DNA from 3 places in the Lysinibacillus sp. RC79 genome. Region 1 is predicted to be linked to each of the others. Evidence: riboswitches for the same ligand, from Rfam matches in the RefSeq annotation. Region 1 holds a riboswitch; each other region holds the start of a gene.
What was found. A riboswitch is a leader RNA that binds a small molecule or an ion and turns the genes downstream of it on or off. The one in region 1 is predicted to bind cobalamin.
Positions count from the first base shown of each region.

Region 2: linked by a shared signal. The riboswitch ahead of ABH968_RS21200 (FecCD family ABC transporter permease) and the one ahead of nikA (nickel ABC transporter substrate-binding protein) in region 1 are both predicted to bind cobalamin.
Region 3: linked by a shared signal. The riboswitch ahead of ABH968_RS13650 (ABC transporter substrate-binding protein) and the one ahead of nikA (nickel ABC transporter substrate-binding protein) in region 1 are both predicted to bind cobalamin.

Region 1 is NZ_JBGCCD010000013.1:125,354-129,543, reverse strand. It holds gene ABH968_RS14355 (RNA polymerase sigma factor) at 1-145, shown strand, start outside; gene ABH968_RS14350 (hypothetical protein) at 138-1,046, shown strand; gene ABH968_RS14345 (DUF1572 family protein) at 1,202-1,738, shown strand; cobalamin riboswitch at 1,880-2,078, shown strand; gene nikA (nickel ABC transporter substrate-binding protein) at 2,460-4,070, shown strand; gene nikB (nickel ABC transporter permease) at 4,119-4,190, shown strand, end outside.
Region 2 is NZ_JBGCCD010000029.1:16,564-20,753, forward strand. It holds gene ABH968_RS21195 (biotin transporter BioY) at 534-1,130, opposite strand; cobalamin riboswitch at 1,303-1,495, shown strand; gene ABH968_RS21200 (FecCD family ABC transporter permease) at 1,641-2,687, shown strand; gene ABH968_RS21205 (heme ABC transporter ATP-binding protein) at 2,693-3,487, shown strand; gene ABH968_RS21210 (DMT family transporter) at 3,943-4,190, opposite strand, start outside.
Region 3 is NZ_JBGCCD010000012.1:122,479-126,668, forward strand. It holds gene ABH968_RS13645 (FecCD family ABC transporter permease) at 1-731, opposite strand, end outside; gene ABH968_RS13650 (ABC transporter substrate-binding protein) at 728-1,693, opposite strand; cobalamin riboswitch at 1,943-2,125, opposite strand; gene ABH968_RS13655 (acyl-CoA dehydrogenase family protein) at 2,212-3,879, opposite strand; gene ABH968_RS13660 (class I adenylate-forming enzyme family protein) at 3,881-4,190, opposite strand, start outside.

The DNA of each region.
Region 1 (4,190 bases):
TTATTTAGAAAATATGACGATTAAAGAAATTGCTAAACTACTCGAAATCCCTGAAGGTACGGTCAAATCACGTTTGAAAAAAGGGAAGGAATTATTAAAAATTGATCTTCAGGATATCGAATGGGAGGTACTTTTAAATGGATAAGCATACATTAAGAGAGTTGAAGGATATATCGGTACATAAAGAGGAAATTATCCGAAACGTAAAAATAAAAATTAATGAAGAACATCCACCGCAAAAGAGGCATTGGTCCTACAGTGTTGTCACAATGACTATTACGTGTTCCATTTTATTGTTTGTCGCCTTGCAGCTAACAAAATATGGTAATTTACAAATGACAACTGATACTTCGCAACTAGAAGGGAAGGGAGTTTCTAAACAATTAACAGATCTATTTAACACCGAGGTCAAAGGAACTGTGGTAACCTATAGTCAGTATTTTCAAATAGCTGATCGTCTCAATGACCGTAAAAACCCCAAATTTTACGAGCCTGTGAAAGGTTTTGAAGCAATGCGAGAAGTAGCAACGGTAATGGGAAATAACGTTCATCCGATCGATCCTAAGAAACTACCTTTTAAGGCCAATATACAGGAGGTTTATGCTGTAACTTCAGAAATGACTAATGGCCGCTTGCAAAATCAAATGCAATTTACTTATTTACAAAAAGCATTAAATGGTGAAGATCAACAATTTGCTATTTTTACAGTCACAAATGTAGATAGTAATCCATTAGTAAACTATGATATTACACATGATATTAGTGATTTTTTAGGCAATACTATTAAGAATGAGGGTTTGATCGGAGAAAATCCATTATTTCATCAAATCGCTACACCTGATAATGGTAGATTGTCTTATTTTTACTATGACTTTGATATAAAAAATAAGAAGGTTCGTCTAACTAGTACCTTAGCAAATGAGCTTTACACTTATTATAACGGTTATGTTTTCCACATTGGATATCAAATAGAACATGCTGATCAAGAAGATATGCAAAAGAAAATGATTGAGCTTGTAAAAGAATTCATATTGGGTAACGATTAGCAAAACTATAAAAGTAAGATGATATAACTCTTCACAATTTTATTAGACTATTTTTATATAGTAAAACCTAAATTTAGGAAGAGTAAATGTTTTCAGTGGCCAATTACGCCAGGGGAAATTGAAATAAAATAATCGAATGATGGGGGCGTTCATGAATGAGTATTGGGCAGACTTATTTAAATGTAGTTCAAAAAAGATTTAAAAGTTTGAAAGAACAAGGCGATAAAACACTCTCACAATTGGATCATGAACAACTACAATGGGCTTTTAACGCAGAATCCAATAGCATTGCCGTTATCGTAAAACACGTTAGTGGTAATATGATATCGAGATGGATTGACTTTCTAACGACAGATGGTGAGAAAGTAACTAGAAATCGTGATGATGAATTTACCGATAGCCTTCAGTCAAAAGAAGAGGTTATGACTGTATGGGAAAAGGGCTGGCAAGTATTTTTAGATGCTTTACAAGGATTAACGGAAGCTGATTTACAAGGGTTTGTAACGATAAGAGGAGAACAGCATTCCGTGATAGATGCTATCGAAAGACAGATGTCTCACTACTCACAACATGTCGGTCAAATCGTTTACATCGCTAAGCAACTAAAGGGCACTGAGTGGCAAACATTAAGTATTCCAAAGGGACAATCTCAGGCTTTTACAGAGTCTATGGTAAAAAAACATCAACAATAGAAATGGGGCCGTCTCACTAGTGTGAGATGGCTTTTTTGATGGAGTGTACATAAAAAAGCATTTAAAAATCTCGAAACTTTATTATATTCAGAAAATAAAATTGACGTGTGTCTTTGAAGCGTGTTATGTTTATTACTAAATTTAATAATTACCATTACAAGTTTTAGGTGAAAAATAATTTTTCACTCAATTAAAAGGAAAATGGGTGTAAATCCCATGCTGTCCCGCAGCTGTAAATGAGGAGTTTTGTTTCAAAAAATACCACTAAGTAAGTACTTGGGAAGGTGAAGCAAAATGAAGATTCATAAGCCAGAATGCCTGCTTGTAATAAGATTCATTGTAGAGCTACGAAAGATAGGGAGATGGATGGAAGGCTTTTAATGATGAGTTTTTCTATCCTTATTCATATTTGAATAAGGATTTTTTTATGCCTTTTTCTAAACTTAGTAGTTTACATCAAAGTGAGGTGCGAATAAAGAGAGAGCATAGTTTTATGTATTTAATACAAAAACAACTTTGAAACCTCGTAGTTTTTGTTATACGAAATTAGCAAGACAAATTGTTTGGTTAGCGGCGGAATTTCGGGTTTTAGCGGCATTCTTTGCTTGGTTAGCGGCGCAATTCACACTTTTAGCGGCGTTCCCCGAATGCTATGAGTTTTAAATTAGAAGTATAATAATTCAATCTTTCTAGCACCAATAAATAGACAGGAGCAAAATTAATGTTATTCAAAAAGAATTTATTGCCTTTCATTCTATTACTGATGTTAACCATTTTAGCAGGGTGTTCAAGCTCGAATGAAGGTAATGGAAGTACAACAAAAGATAACGAAGGAAAAATGATAACAATTGGCTGGCCGCTAGATATAGGGCCTTTAAATCCGCATACTTATTTACCAAACCAAATGACTGCGCAAGCAATGGTGTATGAATCATTGGTAGAGTATAACGATGACGGGACAATATCCCCGAAATTAGCAGAGAGATGGGAAATCTCTGACGATAAAAAAGCTTACATATTTCATCTTAGACAAGATGTAAAATACTCTGATGGGACAGCCTTTAATGCAGATAATGTTATTCGTAATTTTAATGCAGTTTTAGCAGATCGTGATACACACTCCTGGATGGGGATGGTGAATCATATTGTAGATGTTGTGAAAGAAGATGATTATACAATTCGTTTACAGTTAGATGCACCCTACTACCCCGTATTAAACGAATTGGCGTTTGTTCGACCATTTCGCTTCTTAGGGGATAACGGATTCCCTGAGGGAGATGCAACAAATAAAGGTATTAAAGCTCCGATTGGAACAGGTCCATGGGTATTAACGGAATACAAAAAAGATCAATATGCAATTTTTAGCCGCAACGAACATTATTGGGGTGAAAAGCCATTGGTAGACAAAGTAAAAGTGAAAATTATTCCTGATTCAGAATCTATGTCGCTGGCATTTGAAAATGAAGAATTAGACTTAATTTATGGTCGTGGCATCATTAGCTTAGATAACTACACTTTCTTAAAAGATAGTGGTAAATACAAAACTGCTACATCTGAACCTTTATCTACACGTGCATTACTGTTTAACACACAATCTGGACCATTAGCAGAATTAAAAGTACGTCAGGCTATTCAATACGCTATTAATAAAGAACAAATGGTTGAGAGTATTACCCATGGTACAGAAAAAGTTGCTAATACACTGTTTTGGGATGCTATTCCATATGCCAACATTGATTTAAAACCAATCCTATTCAATCCAGAAAAAGCCAAGCAGTTATTAGATGAAGCAGGTTGGACATTACAAAAAGGTGATAAAATCCGTTCCAAAAATGGGCAACCTCTTAAATTAGATTTAATCTATATTGCAACGGATGCTATCCAAAAACCCATGGCAGAATTAATGCAAGGGGAATTAGCAAAAATAGGCGTCCAATTAAACCTTGAAGGCGCTGATGTTATGGTAGGGCTCCAAAAATTGATGGATAATCAAGTAGATATTAATTTCTGGCGTACAAACGGTCCGCCAACAGACCCACACAGCTTCGCAAACGAATCAGCAACGCCGAATGCAAATGGCGTTTATGAAGCGAAATTGGGCCTAGATAATGCAGCACAAATTGATGACAAAATACATCAATTATTAATTGGTACTGATGAAGCGGAACGTGTGCAATTGTATAAAGATATTTTAACAATGTTCCATGACCAAGCATTATTCTATCCAATTTCATATGAAACGAATAACGTTATATACCATAAAAATATGAAAGATTTTAACCCTCGTGCATCCGAATATGATATCCCTTATGCTCAAATGGATTTAAAGTAAGAGCATGTAAAGAGAGTGGGTCTACCATGACTCCTCTCTTTTTGCACTATGAAGACTTGGGAAGTGATGAAAGAAATGTACGAATCAACTTGGCTTTTTTGTCTAAAACGAGTTATTACA
Region 2 (4,190 bases), on a different contig from region 1:
TCCAAACACCTGCTGAAATAGAGGAACTCAGTCTAAGAACGCCACGTCCTGTGGCAACGACTGAGTGACCAACATCATGTTGTTGCCGCTGCCGCTACGCTTTCGCGCAGATGAAACCCTTTTGCTGTCGCTTCGCTTTCGCATAGATGAAACCCTTTTGCTGTCGCTTCGCTTTCGCACAGATGAAACCCTTTTGCTGTCGCTTCGCTTTCGCACAGACAAAACACCTTGCTGTCGCTACGTTAGCACTACGCTTTCGCACAATAAACATCTGTTGGCCCAAAGCCTCTGGCGGATGTCACGGAATTATGCCGAGGTATAATTGATAAATAAAAAATGTCCCATAAGTATGCAATATACTTATGGGACATTTTTTTATTTATTGGGTTTAAGATAGAGGTTAATACCCCGACACTCCTGCAGAAAAACTAGTTAGTCAACTGAAGCGACGGATAGAAGAGCCATAGCGACAGAAAGAACAGGAGAGCGCCCAGTCGGAACGGAAATCAACTACATGTTATGATGATGACCCTTTATTTAATCGGAATTATTTTTAACACCTTTTGAAGGCGATGTGCAAAAATACCCGCAAATATAGCTAAAATAATATCCTTTGGTAAAGGAGGCATCATCCAAAGCCATGCTACCTTATAAGTGAAAGCATCAGGAGCACTAGCCCATAGCTTGTAGGCAAAGTACATCCAATTTGTGCCTAGTAAATAATTAATAGCTGTTGCAACTAATGCTGCAACTACATAGCTTTTCTTCGTTCCACTGCGTTCTACAATAAGCCCTGCGACAAATGCAGCTATTATAAAAGAGACAATAAAACCAAATGTAGGACTTATAATTTGTCCAAAGCCTCCATTGAATCGTGAAAATACAGGTGCACCTGCTAAACCGATACACATATAAACAGTACAAGCGAGTGCCCCTTTTCTACTACCAAGAATAAGCCCTGCTAAAATAGCAAAAAATGTTTGTAATGTGATAGGTACTCCACCAACCATCATGAAAGGTACAATGGACGTAATATTAGCTCCTATCATCATCAATGTTGAAAATAGTCCAATGTATGCAAGATCGACTGTTCTTAATTTGTGATGCGTGTGTTCCGCAACTGTTGTCATTAGTTCACCCCTAAAAAGTAATGTTGATAATATTAGTGTAAAAAAATAATGATTTTGTGTCAACTTAATAATTATTATTGGTTAACGTAAAAGTATTTTTCCTACTTAACTTGATAAATAATGGTTAGTTATAGACTAACTATTAAAATATATGATAGAATCGTCATAATTTTAAATATTCGATGCTAATGGTGTGACATCTTGTACAATGTGTCACTTAAAAGGGAAGTTGGTGCAAATCCGACGCTGTCCCGCAACTGTAAAGAGGAGTTCTATGATGATTTAGCCACTGTTCTAGAATGGGAAGGCAATCATAGTAACGTTGATTCGAAGCCAGGAGACCTGCCAATTAGTAATTCCTGTAATGCCCACGAGGATGAAAGCAATTACGGACAATAGTAGAAGGAAATCTTTCTGATGTTGTTTAATCAAGGGTATTTCTATGCGCATTTGCATAGAATACCCTTTTTGTTTCTTCATTTATTTTAATGAATAGGAGTTAATAAACAGATGAATAAAAAATTTATACTACTATCAATGACTCTATTTCTAGTACTTATCATTTCAATGACAATTGCGATTATGGTTGGATCGGTTTCCGTTACGCCACTTTATGTATGGAAGGTCATCCTTTCTAAAATCCCAATTATACAAAATTCAATCGAAGAAGATTGGAGTCGCGCACAGGAAATTATCATTTGGCAAATCCGAGCTCCGCGTGTATTACTCGCTGCTATTGTAGGAGCAGGCTTGGCAATTGCTGGAGCAGCCATTCAAGCACTTGTTCGTAATTCAATTGCAGAGCCATATATTTTAGGGATTTCCTCTGGAGCGACGGTTGGTGCTACAGCCGTCATCATTTTAGGTGCTTTTTCATTTCTAGGCGTTTATGCTCTTTCTGTATCTGCATTTTTAGGTTCTCTCACGGCAATGGGGTTAGTTTTCTTCTTATCACGTGTTGGAGGTAGGATTTCCGTCTTTCGGCTTTTACTTTCAGGGATGGCGGTATCTTTTATTTTATCTGCTATTTCAAACTTTATATTAATGACGTCGAAGCAAGAAGGCGGAATGAAGGCGGTCATGTTTTGGATGCTAGGAAGCCTAGCTGGTGCTAAGTGGGGTAATCTTTTAATTCCTACAATTATTTTTATTGTAGTATTTGCCTTGTTATGGCTCCACTATCGAAGCTTAAATTTATTACTCCTTGGGGAAGAAGCAGCAGTCACATTAGGGGTTAACTTACAACAATTCCGTATACAGCTTATTTTATTAGTTTCATTATTAACTGGTGTGATTGTTGCTGTAAGTGGCTCAATCGGATTTGTCGGCTTAATCATTCCACATATTGTACGGCTAATTGTAGGTTCAAACCATAAATATGTCATACCGATTAGCGCATTATTAGGAGGGATTTTCTTAGTTTGGGCAGATGCACTTGCTCGAATTTTAATTGCCCCTGAGGAAATGCCAATTGGAATTATCACAGCTTTTTGCGGAGGTCCATTTTTCATTTGGCTGCTACGTAGTAACAATTATTCATTCGGTGAAGGAGATTAAAACATATGACATTAGAAGCGAAACAAGTATCATTCTCCATTTCTGATGAACGTATATTACATGAAGTAAGTATTCGAATAAAGGACAAGCAATTTGTTGGTCTAATCGGTCCTAATGGTAGTGGGAAGTCAACGCTATTAAAGAATATGTATCGTTTATTAAAACCAGAAAGTGGAACAGTATTATTAAATGAACAGGATATTTTAAAGCAACCGAGTAAAAGCATTGCTCGAAATTTAGCAGTTGTGAGTCAAGAAACACCAGTCTTATTCGATTTTACAGTACATGATTTAGTGAGTATGGGGAGAACACCCCATAAAAAACTATTGGAGCTTGATCAAGAACGAGATTTTCAAATTGTAAAAGATGCACTGAACCAAACAGGTATCGCTCATTTAGAGAAACGTAGTTTTAGCTCTCTTTCGGGTGGAGAAAAAAAGCGTGTGATGGTTGCTCGTGCCCTCGCTCAGCAAGCGCAGGTGCTGATTTTAGATGAGCCAACAAATCATCTAGATATTCAGCATCAATTACAGCTCATGGATTTAATCCAAACCTTACATTTAACAGTTGTTGCTGCAATACATGATTTAAACATTGCAGCTATGTATTGCGATCAAATTTATGTTTTACAACAAGGTCGAATTGTTTGTTTTGGAACACCAGAAGAAGTACTTACACCGGCATTATTACAAGATGTATTTGGTGTTTATGCCGATATTCAAACACATCCACTTACAGGTAAACCATATTTAATGTATATCCCAGAGCAATTCGCGAAGCAAGCTTTAGAAACTACATGATTGATACATATTGAAATAAATTTTTTAAATAAATGCATCTAGAGGATTGTTTATCACTATAAATTATAGTGATATGCCAGAAGATACACGCTAAGCGAAGTGGTTGATTGGAGTGGAGACTGGGCGACTCCTTGGGGATCAGCAATAGAGGAACGAAGGCTAAAACCATCACATCCTGTGATAATGCCTTCGTGACCAACATCGTGTTGGCCCGAGACCCTGCAGCGTAGCGGATGTTTTCTGTGCGAAAGCGAAGCGTCAGCAACAAATGTTTTATCTGCGCGAAAGCGAAGCGGCAGCGACAAAGCGCCCAGTCGGAACTGAAATCAACCCCTCGTTTTGCCGAAGAGCTGTACTTTATTTAATAGACACCTATAGTTATAAAATAAAGTTTCAACGAAAAAGTTAATTTCAAAAGGTATATCCACAATATAAAGAAATGAAATCAAATCAAATTAAGATACTGCTTTTAAGCCTGCCACACCAATAATAATGGCGATGATACTAATAATTCGAGTCAGGTTTTTAGATTCACCGAAGAATATAATATTCACAAGAACAGCACCAACTGTACCAATACCAACCCAAACTACATAGGCAATGCTTAGCTGTAAATAGTTAAAGGATGCATATAAAAGCACAAAGGACATTCCGAAGCCGCCTATATATATTAATAAATTACGTATGTTTTTTTCCTGACTAT
Region 3 (4,190 bases), on a different contig from region 1:
GTCAACATTGATCCACCCACTAAAATAATATATTTACTACGCTTAACATTGACACCTAAATGCTTCGCGCGTTCTTCACCATATAACAGAACATTTAACTCGCGTCTTTGTGTCCAAAGCATAATTGAGCCAATTATGACAAACGGGATGATCATCTGAACGTATGGCCAACCACGCATCGATACTGAACCGAGCAACCATCCGATAACTTGGCGTAGCTCCTCACCAGACAATGCAATCATTAATGAAATCAGGGAACCTAGAAATGAACTAAATATTACCCCTGTTAAAATAAGAGTTTCCATTTTTAACGAGCGGTCTACTATTCTAGCAAAACCCATAACAGCTACCATCGTTAATATGGCACCAATCATACTAAAGATTGGCAATGTAAAATGGCCGACTACAGGTATTGATATACTAAAGAAAATCGTCATAACTGCGCCAACTGATGCACCAGAGGAAACACCTAACGTATAAGGGTCAGCCAAAGGATTTTTTAATAAGCCTTGAAAAGCTGCCCCTGCAATAGCAAGTGATGCCCCTACAAGCCCTGCTAGCAGAACTCGAGGTAAACGAATCTTCCATAAAATATTGGCAGCTGTTTCATCAGCCGCCTTATTCCACACTACTTCTAGTGGAATATGAACTGAGCCTATCGCTACTCCACACCAGATGCTAATGATAAGAAGTGTAATTGCTGATCCATAGGCTACAATTGTTTTACTCATTTAAACGCCTCTGGGTAGACGGCCTTCGCTAATTCCTCTAGACCATCTGCTAAACGGGGACCTTGACGACTTGTCGTATTTTCATCCACTTGCACAATGGCTTTATTTTTCACAGCAGTAATTGTCTCAAAGCCTGGACGTTGCGGAATTTTCGTTAAAATATTTGGTACATAATTATATGCCACAACAATGACATCTGGATTTTTCGTGATAATTTGTTCAGCATCAATTTGATACCAGTCATTTGTATCTGCTGCCACATTTTCGGCATGAATCATTTCTAGCATCTCATTCATAAATGTACCTTTACCAGCTGTATAAATCTGTGGCTCATCAGAAGATTCTACAAAGACTTTTTTTGGCTCAACACCCTCAAGTTTTGTTTCAACTTCTTCAACTTTTGCCTTCATGTTTGCGACAATTTTTTTAGCCTCTTCTAGTTTTCCTGTTGCACGACCAAGCTGTTCAATCGTTGTGTAAGTTTCATTAAAGTTTTTGGCATCCGCTACAACAAATACTTTCACACCTGCAGCCTCAAGCTGTTCAACTGCTCCTTTTGAATAACCCATACCCGATGCATGCGCAAAAACGATATCTGGCGATAAAGCAATAATTTGTTCAATATTATAATCCATGCCGCCAACCTTTTCTTTTTTAGTAACCTCTGGCGGATAATCATCATTATCTGTTACACCAACTATTTCATCATTTAAGCCAAGGCTAAATAAAATTTCTGTGTTACTTGGAATGAGAGAGACAATTTTTTCAGGAGGTGCTTCTAGCGTAATATCCTTGCCAGTAGCATCTGTTATCGTCATTGGGAATGTTGCTTGATCTACTTTTGCAGTCTCTTGTTGCTCTGCAGATGACGGCTTGTCATTTGTTGCCTCTTTTGTATTACATGCAGCAAGCAAGCCAATAGCTAAAAATGCTGATAATCCTATTTTCCAAAATTTCTTCATGTGAATCCCCCTTATTCTATTAGTGCATATAGTTTTTAACGCTTTGTTTTTCTGATTTATCGATACATTTTAGTTTTTTATCGCCTAACATTGTGAGTTTATTGCCCAACTTCATGGATTTATCGCCCACTTTTTCAAATTTATCGACATTCATCTTCCAAAACAAATACCCCTCATCATAAAACAATGAGGGGTCAAATTTGCACAAAAAACATATACAAAATCCACCATCCTATCCTCGTAGGCTACAACGTGTTTTCTATAAAGGCAGGTCTCCTGGCTCGTGCTCCATACGCTTTTTCAAGCCTTCCCGAAAATTTCAGTGGCGTAGATTGAAAAAACTCACACATACAGTGGCGGGACCGCATCGGAATTACACCGATTTCCCTTTTCACTTTACTTAAGTAAAGAACCTTTATAATATTCAGTTGATTGTATTATACATGAAAATGAAAGAAGTCGCCTCCATTCGAGACGACTCCTAAACAAATCAATTATGTCCGGCATACTGAAAGAAGTTAGACTATATCTGAAAAATACTGTACCGTTTTCATCGGTGCACCCATTTCTCGTAACGCCCATGTGTGCTCTAAATAAATATCTGCTAGCTTCTCATATTTGCCGCCGAATCTTTGTGCCCATTCGACTGCTACAACACTTTCATATAAATGTGCCATTTTCTCAGCGACTTTTTTTGCTTCAAACGTTTTTGTTGCATCATCTAAACGACTAAATGTTTGCAAAGTTGCATCTAGTTTTGCTAATTGATCCACGACAATTTCGACTAATGGATTGTCAGCTAGCTTTTCTAGACGTTCTTCCATGACACGAACAAACATTTCGTGCGCATGAAACTTATCAACTAAACGAATGAGCTCTAAAGCTAAAATATTCGCAGTCCCCTCCCACACAGTAAGTACCTGTGCATCTCTTAATAACCGAGGTGTAACAAAATCTTCAATATAGCCATTTCCGCCATGTAATTCAATGGCTTCACTCGCATAATGTACAGCTTGCTCTGCCGTTTCTTTTTTCATGATCGCAATATACAAGCGATTCAAAATGATGTCCTCTTTATTCCCCTGCCCACTAGTTACTTTATCGTACAGCTGAATAAGATCAAAAACCGTGGCAACTTCTACATGAAGCTTGGCAGCGAATTTCCCAAGTGTATCCTGAATCATAGGGTATTGCGTTAAAGGCTTACCAAACGCATGACGATTTGTCACATAATGCTTCGCCTCTAAATATCCGCGGCGCATAATGCCGATAGAAGCAACCGCATTGCAAATTCTTGATAAATTAAGCGCCTCCAGCATATAATAAATTCCTTTATTCGGATCACCTACGACATAAGCTAGCGCACCATCAAATTCAACCTCACCAGAAGGTACTGCTCTAACGCCAAGCTTATCCTTTAAACGCCGAATGCGGAGATTATTAACTGTGCCATCCTCATTTCGCCATGGAGCTGCAAACAATGTTAAGCCTTTTGAGCCTGCCTGAGCCCCTTCCATGCGTGCCAATACCATGGTTACTCCACACATTCCCGCGTTAGATGCAAAATATTTCTCCCCATATAAACGATACTGATTGCCGTCCTTTCTTGCCTCTACAACATTCGCCCCAACATCAGAGCCACCTTGACGCTCCGTTAAAAATGTCGCCCCCTCATATAGCTCCGTATCTCCTGTTGCACAAACATGCGGTAAAAAGCGTTCCTTCACCTCATCACTCGCATAATGATCAAGGAGATAAGCAGCTGCCATTGTTAAAGTAACAGGACAGTAAAAGCCTGGCTCAGCATGTGACAGTATATAGCCTTGAGCAAAGCTATAGACATAGTTGCCCTTTCTACCTAATTGCGGAATATCCTTGTGCACATAGCCAACAATGCCGGTATTGTATGTTTCTTCAATTGTTTTTTTATAGCCATCATTGACCCAAACTTCTGACACTTCTTCACCATAGGCATTATACCTTTGTAATCGAGGTTCACCCTCTCTATCCGTATGTTTGGCTCTCACATCAATATCTCCAGCACAAAGCTCACCGAAATCTGTTAGCTCACGTGTTGCATAGTCCACAAACTCTTTATCTAGCATCATTTCTAAAATTTTATGCAGTGTATCATTATCTTTAAAAAAGTTCATTGTTTTCATTTCTTCCTGTTGTAAAACCTTCATGCTATCTCACCTCTTGTCCCTTCAAGGTTTGTTTTAATATTTTGCCCGATGCATTTCGTGGTAGCGCTTCCACACGTTCAAAGATGCGTGGAATTTTATATTTAGCAAGATGCTCCTCTAAATAAGCTTTAAGTCCGCCCTCGTCAATATCTGTTTTAGCTGCATAAACAGCCTTCACCGTTTCTCCCCACTCCGGATGTGGTACACCAATAACAGCAACTTCAAATATCCCCTCATAGCTCAACATACTATCTTCAATTTCTTTCGGATAAATATTCACACCGCCTGAAAAAATAACATCCTTTTTACGA